Regions from separate parts of the Arthrobacter sp. BB-1 genome, predicted to be linked through region 2. Evidence: riboswitches for the same ligand, from Rfam matches in the RefSeq annotation. Region 2 holds a riboswitch; each other region holds the start of a gene.
What was found. A riboswitch is a leader RNA that binds a small molecule or an ion and turns the genes downstream of it on or off. The one in region 2 is predicted to bind cyclic di-AMP.

Region 1 (2,255 bases), on a different contig from region 2:
AGGCCTGCATCTGTTCCTGGGTGGCCATGCCTTCCATGGTATTTCCGCCACCGGCAGCTGGGGCACCGTGCGAGGCACCGGCCCCGTCATGAGTACCATCTGCCTTCATCCAGGCCATCGGCGGCGCTGTCCCGGTCTGGGAGAGCCCCCAGTCCTGCAGCCAGGCAAACATCTGCCCATTTTGATGCTGCTGTGCAGTGGCAATGTCATAGGCAATCGCCCGGACCTCGGGGTTCTCGGACTTGTCCCGGATCAGCAGGGCCATCTCCACCGCCTGGGCATGATGGGTCTGCATATCCCGGGCAAACCCGGCGTCCGGGCCGGCGTCCGGGACTACAGTGGGCGCGGCGGAAAGCCGCCCCAGAGCAAAGAAGCCCAGCGCGGTGAGGGCCACAACCGTGACAAAAACTGCCCACAGCCGTTTCCTGGGCAGCACCGACGTTGCCTTGGGCTGTTCGCGCGCCTCCATGTCGGTCATGCTCAAAGCCAGCCCTGGGGATCCACGGTCACGCCGTTGCGGACGATTTCGAAGTGCAGGTGGCATCCGGTGGAGTTTCCGGTCGTGCCGGCACCGCCGAGCCGCTGGCCCTTGCCCGCCACGGCTCCGACCGAAACCTCTATTGACGAAAGATGGTTATACGTGCTTTTCATCCCATTGCCATGATCCACCACGATGCGGTTCCCTCCGCCGTTCTGGGACCACCCGGCCTCCACGACGGTGCCGGAGCCGGCGCTGAACACTGCGGTCTGGCAGGAGGCCACCAAGTCCAGTCCGGTATGCAGTTCGCCGGACCCGCCGGTGATCGGGCTGGTCCGGAAACCGAACGGAGACGAAATGGAGATGCTGGCCAGCGGGGCGGCCAAGGTGGCATCCACGGGTACAGCCGCTGGCGGTGCCGCCGCTGCAGCGGGAGCAACTGCGGCCGGTGTTCCGGCGGTGGATCCTGTTGCGGCAGGTGCCGGTGCCGCAGGCTTTTCGGCCGGACTGGTTCCGACGTCAGTGCGTGGATACGTGATGACGGCCTGCGCCTGCGCCGCAATGGCCGGTGCAGCCTCCACGGCCACCGGCTGGGCGGCTGGGACAGGTCCGGCAGCAACCAGGCCGGCATGCGCGGCGGGTATACCTGACGCGAGCATGGCGACGGCGGCAAGAGCGGAGGCCCCGGGAAGCCAGGCAGGGCGCGGGCACGGGGCGTGGGGACGGGCCCGGCGCCGCGGCCCTGCAGCACCTGCGCGGGCTTGGGAGCGGTCATGGGGCAGGGCACGGCGGCGGCCGTGGCGGGAGGGGGGCACAGCTATCCTTTCAGGTCGCCTGCGAAGTTAGCTGTCGGGTTCGGGCCAAGGAAAAAAGCCCGGACGCAGCCCGGGCACCGGCCCGCAGGGCCACTGTCCGCTGTGCGTCTTCACCCCAAGGCAGCAAGCTGCCGTTAGTGGGTCCTCCGCCCCCGCCGTTAAGGGTTCGTCGTCTGGCACCGCCGGCGGGGCCGAGCATGCGGGGCCAAGGCTTAATACAGAAAAGCCTGAATCAATACTACCTAAGCGAACGGAAATGTCTCAATCCGATAACGGCAGGGAAAGAAAGCCACTTCTACGCTTTGTAAAACTCGTCTGCAGATATCTTCATACGACCAGACCCGGGGGGTCAAGTCGGGCGGCGATGCAGTGGTCAGCGGCGGCGCTCAGGCCTGTCTGCCAGGTGCTGCAGGTAGCTGTTGTAGGCGTCCAGCTCGGGGGTTCCTCCGGTCAGTTCGGCCCGCTCGATGCTGGCGTTGGATCTTGCCTCCTCGCGCTGCCACCGGACCAGGATGAACATCAGCAGGAGCACCCCGGGAAGTTCCCCGTAGGACCAGGCCAGCCCGCCGGCTACCTCCTGGTCCTTCATCGGGTTGATGTTCCAGGCCGGGGGCGGTGTTGCGAAGAACTTCACCATGGGGGTGGTGGCCATCATGACGACGACCCCGAAGAAGGCATGGAGCGGCATTTCCGCGAAGATGTCGATCATCCGTCCGAAGTGTGTCTGGCGGCTTGGCAGGGGGTCAGCGGAGATCAGCGGGACAGTGAAGAGGATCCCGGAGATCAAGAACAGCAGTTCCAGGCCGACGTGGCCGTACCAGTTGGGCAGCAGCAGGTCCGCCATGCCGGAGAAGTACACGCCGTAGAAGCTGAGCAGGAACAGCGGGACCATGAAGGCCGGGTGAATCGCAATGCGTCCCCAGCCCGAACGCAGACCCCACAGCGCGGTCCGGAGGATGCGG
Region 2 (2,255 bases):
GCTTCGGTGCCGGCACCCTGGGATATCCCTCCCTGATACGCGAAAATCCCAACCAGCAGGATCAGGACTGCCACCCCGAGGGCGGAAATCGCTATGGTCCAGGGTCGGTTGCGGGAAGTGCCGGTGGTAGGCGATGGCATGCTGGCTCCTCAGAATGGCCAAAAAATCCTAAATGTTTATACATTTTTTTGTTGACGGTGCGTGGTCCGGACGTCGGCGTGTAAAGCCTGGGTCCGAACGGGGCGCCTGCTGCGCATTGCGGAGGTTTCGCTCTGTGGTCAGGCGCTGTGAGTCCGCGGTGCCTGCCTGCGTGGCCAGGCACCGCGGACGTCAGGAATTAGGCGTTCACGCGGTAGTAGGAAGGGCCTGAACCCACATTGACGCTGAAGACGACGGTCTGGTTGCCGTTCCATCCACTGTGGATGGCTTTCCCGTCACCGAGGTAGACCGCATTGTGCGAGAAGCCCATTCCACCGTCGGCATAGTAGATAAAGTCACCGGGTTCCGGCGTCGATACCGGCGTGGCGTAGGCCATCAAGGACTCCGGCGATTCATCGCCAACCCCCGGGATCCCGGCCGACCGCAGGGCTACTTCCCCCAGCACCGTGCAGTCCTGGATGGCGCCCATCTGGGCTTGGGCCGCGGCCAGAATCACCCCGTTGAGTGAAGACGGCGCCCCCTGCCCGCCACCGACGCTCGCCGGCGCCAGGGCCGTCGGCTGGTACGCCACCGGGGCGGATGCTGCGGTCGTGCTCGGAACGGGAACAGGCGCCTGTCCCGGGGCGGGGGTGGCCGCTGTCCCGGAGAGCGTTATGACGTCCCCCGGATAGATGATCGAATCCAAGTGAAGTCCGTTCAGCGAGAGAATCTCTTCCAGGGAGATTCCGTGCAGCGCTCCTATCTGGCCCAGGGTGTCCCCGGCGACCACGGTGTGGACTGAGGCCCCCTGGGCCGGAGCCTGGCCGGGAAGTCCTGCCGGGGAGGAGCTGGTGCTGGAACCGGTTCCCCCCTGCGGGTCGGAGGCTGTGGCTCCCGCGTGGGCCGGGACTGCCATGCTCAGCACGAGTCCGGATCCCACGGCGACGAGGGCGGCCTGGCGGCCGACTGCTCCTCCATGGCTGGCGACGCTCCGTGAAAGGGCGGACAGGGTGCTGCTGGAGGCGGCCCTGTGGCGGGCGTTTTTCTTTGACATTGCTTTAACCTCTCCCGATACCTGCGAGGTGAGCTGTCGGATGCGGGTGGGAGTCACCCGGCCGCCGGACATAAACGCCGGCGGCTTAACCCCAAGGACTCAATTTCGAATCCGTATTTTTGGTTCCCCCGCCCCTGCCGGAGACTGTGATGTATGGGCCTTGGCAGGCGGCAGGGTTCGGTAACAAGCCAAGGGTGCAGCGCCTGGCGGGCGGCACGGGCCCAAATCTACACGGAAAATCACAAATGTATAAACATTTGCGCCTGGGAACTTTTGACCGGCAGTAGACGTACCGCGGGTCCTTGCGGCCTCATGCGCGCGGGCTGGCCGATGCGGGGCAAGACGCTCGGCTGGCGTGTGACCGCGGGTGTTCAAAAGCCCGAGGCCTGGCCGCGACCGGGCCGCCTTGCGGTACCCGCGAATTTCATTCTCCGAGGACTACAATACCCCAGAGGGTATATTGGATTCGGCGCGGTGCGCTGGAGTACGCCAGGAGGACAGGCATGGACAAGGAGTCGGCGGAAGGCTTGAGACCTGAGGGAGGTCCGGGGTATGGCCTGGGCGTTCTTTCCGGCGAGCCCGGGAGGGGGAACCAGCGGCTCCAGCGTCGAGTCATTCCTGTCCTGGTCGGTGGGCAGATTCTCGGTGGCATCGGCATGGGCGCCACGTTGTCCCTGGGTTCTCTCCTGGCCGCGCAGCTCTCCGGGTCCAACGCCTGGTCCGGTATGGCCGCCACAATGAGTACCCTGGGCGCCGCCCTCGCCGCCGTTCCGTTGGCCCGGCTGGCGAGAGCCCGCGGCCGCCGGATCTCGCTGTCCTTGGGTGCGCTGATTGCGGGCACTGGCGCCGTAACGGCCATCACGTCCGCGGCCGTGGGTCTCTTCCCTTTGTTGCTGCTGGGCCTGATGTTCCTTGGTGCAGGTTCCGCGGTAAATCTGCAGGCCCGTTTCGCCGCCACTGACCTTTCCCTGCCCGGGTCCGGGGGCCGGGACCTCTCCATAGTGGTGTGGTCCACGACGATCGGCGCTGTCCTGGGTCCGAACCTCTTCGATCCGGGAGAGAG
Region 3 (2,255 bases), on a different contig from region 2:
TGTCACGACGATCTGATAGTTAACCGTCATTTGACTAGAGCCAGCCGGTGGGATCGACTACTTCACCGTTGACCTGCACCTCGAAGTGGAGGTGGCAGCCAGTGGAGGCGCCCGTGGTCCCGCTGAGGGCAACAACGTCCCCGCGGGAGACCGTCTGCCCTTCCTTCACGCTGAAGGAGGAGAGGTGGTTGTACGTGGTTTCCAGTCCGTTGCCATGATCCACCACAACGCGGTTTCCGCCGCCGAACTGGTGCCAGCCCACGAAGGTCACCGTGCCGGTGGCGGCAGCGAGGACGGACGTGCCGCACTGGGCCACGTAGTCCTGGCCGCGGTGGAAGTCGCCTGAGCCGCCAGTAATGGGGCTGACGCGGTAGCCGAAGGGGGATGCCGTGGTCAGTGTGGCCAGCGGCGCGCCGAGGCTTCCGGCCGAGGCGGCCCGTGACACAGAGCCGGCGGACTGGGCACTGAGCAGCTGCTTGAGCTTGCCGTCCGGATCCGCCTGGGTGACGACGGCCGAGCGGCTGAAATCGATCTGGGCGCCGGCCTCCGCTGAGACCTGGGGCTGCGGAGTGACGGCTGAAGCTGCGACCGGCGTGACACCGGGAGCGTTGTTTGCCATCACGGGACTGGTGGCCGGCACTGTCACGGTCAATACCAGGCCTGTGGCGGCGAGTGCGATTCCGGCCTTTTGGCCGATCCCGCTGGCTGCCGCGAACTCGGTGACCTGGCGGAAGGGACCACGACGGCGGCGCGCATCACGGTGCGGATCGCGGGGGCGTTCCGTGGTGATGACTTCGACAACCCGCGGCGTCGCAGCGGGTACCGCGGCGCGGCGGCGTCCCCTGGGGGTCTGCATGGACAAGAAGGGTTCCTCTCTGGAAAGCCTGCGAAGTTAGCTGTCGGATTCGGGTCAGAGAGTTCAAAGACCCGGTCCGCCGTAAGCAAGCTTCGGCACAGGAGGTATCCACGGAGGATCCTTCACTGGAAGAGGCTTGCTGCTGACGGACTTCACCCCAAGGCAGTCCCCCGGCTGCCGCTTGTGGTTCCCCCGCCTCTGCCAGTAATGACTCGTGCACCTGGTCCGCTGGCAGAGCTCGGCTCCGGATCAGGTAACGCTTTAGTATCAACGCTTGGGTTTAACTATAGGGCCATAAGTCCCAAAGTAACAATTCCGTTATCTTTGCGTAACCGGCGCCCAATGGGGTAGCCCGGAGGCCCCAAGCCGCCCCTAGCGTACGGCCACGAAGACGTGCGCCGCGACTTCGGGCGGCAGTTCCAGGGCCCCTTCGATGCCCGGGACGCGGACCGAGATGTACTCCCCCACCCGCTCCAGCGATACGGAGGCGCCGGGCCGGATTCCGCCCTCATCCAGCTGGACCAGCAGCTCGGGTTCCACCTGAATCGGCTCAGCCAGGCGGCTAACGGTCACTTCCGAGGCCGGGCCATAGGACTTCATGGCCTCAAGCAGGCTGACGGCCGCGTCCGCGGAGGCCTGCGCCTGGCCGCCAAGGGCCGCCAGGCCGGGGATGGGGTTGCCGTACGGGGACTCGGTGGGGTGGTTCAGCATTTCGTAGATGCGCCGTTCCACCCGCTCGCTCATCACGTGCTCCCAGCGGCAGGCTTCATCATGGACGTAGGCCCAGTCCAGGCCAATGACGTCGGCAAGGAGCCGCTCGGCCAGCCGGTGCTTCCGCATGACTTCCGTGGCGCGCTTCCGTCCCACTTCCGTAAGTTCAAGGTGCCGGTCCCCCGAAACCACCACCAGCCCGTCCCGTTCCATCCGGCCGATGGTCTGTGACACAGTGGGCCCGGAGTGGCGCAGCCGCTCCGCAATCCGGGCGCGGAGGGCAACGATGTTTTCTTCCTCAAGCTCCAAGATGGTCCGAAGGTACATCTCCGTAGTGTCGATCAGATCCGTCATCCAGCTCAGCTCCTCGAGCGCAGTACCTTGCGTTGTCCCACCGTACCGCCTTCACATGCGGCGTGGTCCGTTGGAAAGCTTAGCCTATTTTGAGTTTGTCCGAATAGTTGACGGCGAGGGCGGGCCCTGTCTCAATGTCTGGACTATGACGGTCCAGGTTCCCGCTGAAACAGCTGTTCGGGCAGAATAAGGGAGGGCCCGGGCCACAGTCGCCGCCGACTGCCTGCCGCCCACCATCCGTCCGGACCAACAGCCCGTCCACGCCGAAATTGGAGCACCTGTGAGCGAAAACAGCATCACTATTCCCGCCGACCTCCTGCCCCAGGACGGGCGG

Region 1: it holds a riboswitch for cyclic di-AMP, as region 2 does, so the genes downstream of both, FHJ30_RS03445 (M23 family metallopeptidase) here and FHJ30_RS20280 (LysM peptidoglycan-binding domain-containing protein) in region 2, are expected to answer to the same signal.
Region 3: it holds a riboswitch for cyclic di-AMP, as region 2 does, so the genes downstream of both, FHJ30_RS04665 (M23 family metallopeptidase) here and FHJ30_RS20280 (LysM peptidoglycan-binding domain-containing protein) in region 2, are expected to answer to the same signal.

The regions. Positions count from the first base shown of each region.
Region 1 is NZ_VDEV01000005.1:131,420-133,674, reverse strand. Features, by position in the region: gene FHJ30_RS03450 (DUF305 domain-containing protein) at 1-478, opposite strand, end outside; gene FHJ30_RS03445 (M23 family metallopeptidase) at 481-1,293, opposite strand; cyclic di-AMP (ydaO/yuaA leader) riboswitch at 1,296-1,475, opposite strand; gene FHJ30_RS03440 (cytochrome c oxidase assembly protein) at 1,667-2,255, opposite strand, start outside.
Region 2 is NZ_VDEV01000043.1:5,251-7,505, reverse strand. Features, by position in the region: gene FHJ30_RS20285 (thioredoxin domain-containing protein) at 1-140, opposite strand, end outside; gene FHJ30_RS20280 (LysM peptidoglycan-binding domain-containing protein) at 338-1,192, opposite strand; cyclic di-AMP (ydaO/yuaA leader) riboswitch at 1,197-1,368, opposite strand; gene FHJ30_RS20275 (MFS transporter) at 1,696-2,255, shown strand, end outside.
Region 3 is NZ_VDEV01000009.1:23,791-26,045, reverse strand. Features, by position in the region: gene FHJ30_RS04665 (M23 family metallopeptidase) at 35-856, opposite strand; cyclic di-AMP (ydaO/yuaA leader) riboswitch at 867-1,110, opposite strand; gene FHJ30_RS04660 (metal-dependent transcriptional regulator) at 1,229-1,921, opposite strand; gene serC (phosphoserine transaminase) at 2,202-2,255, shown strand, end outside.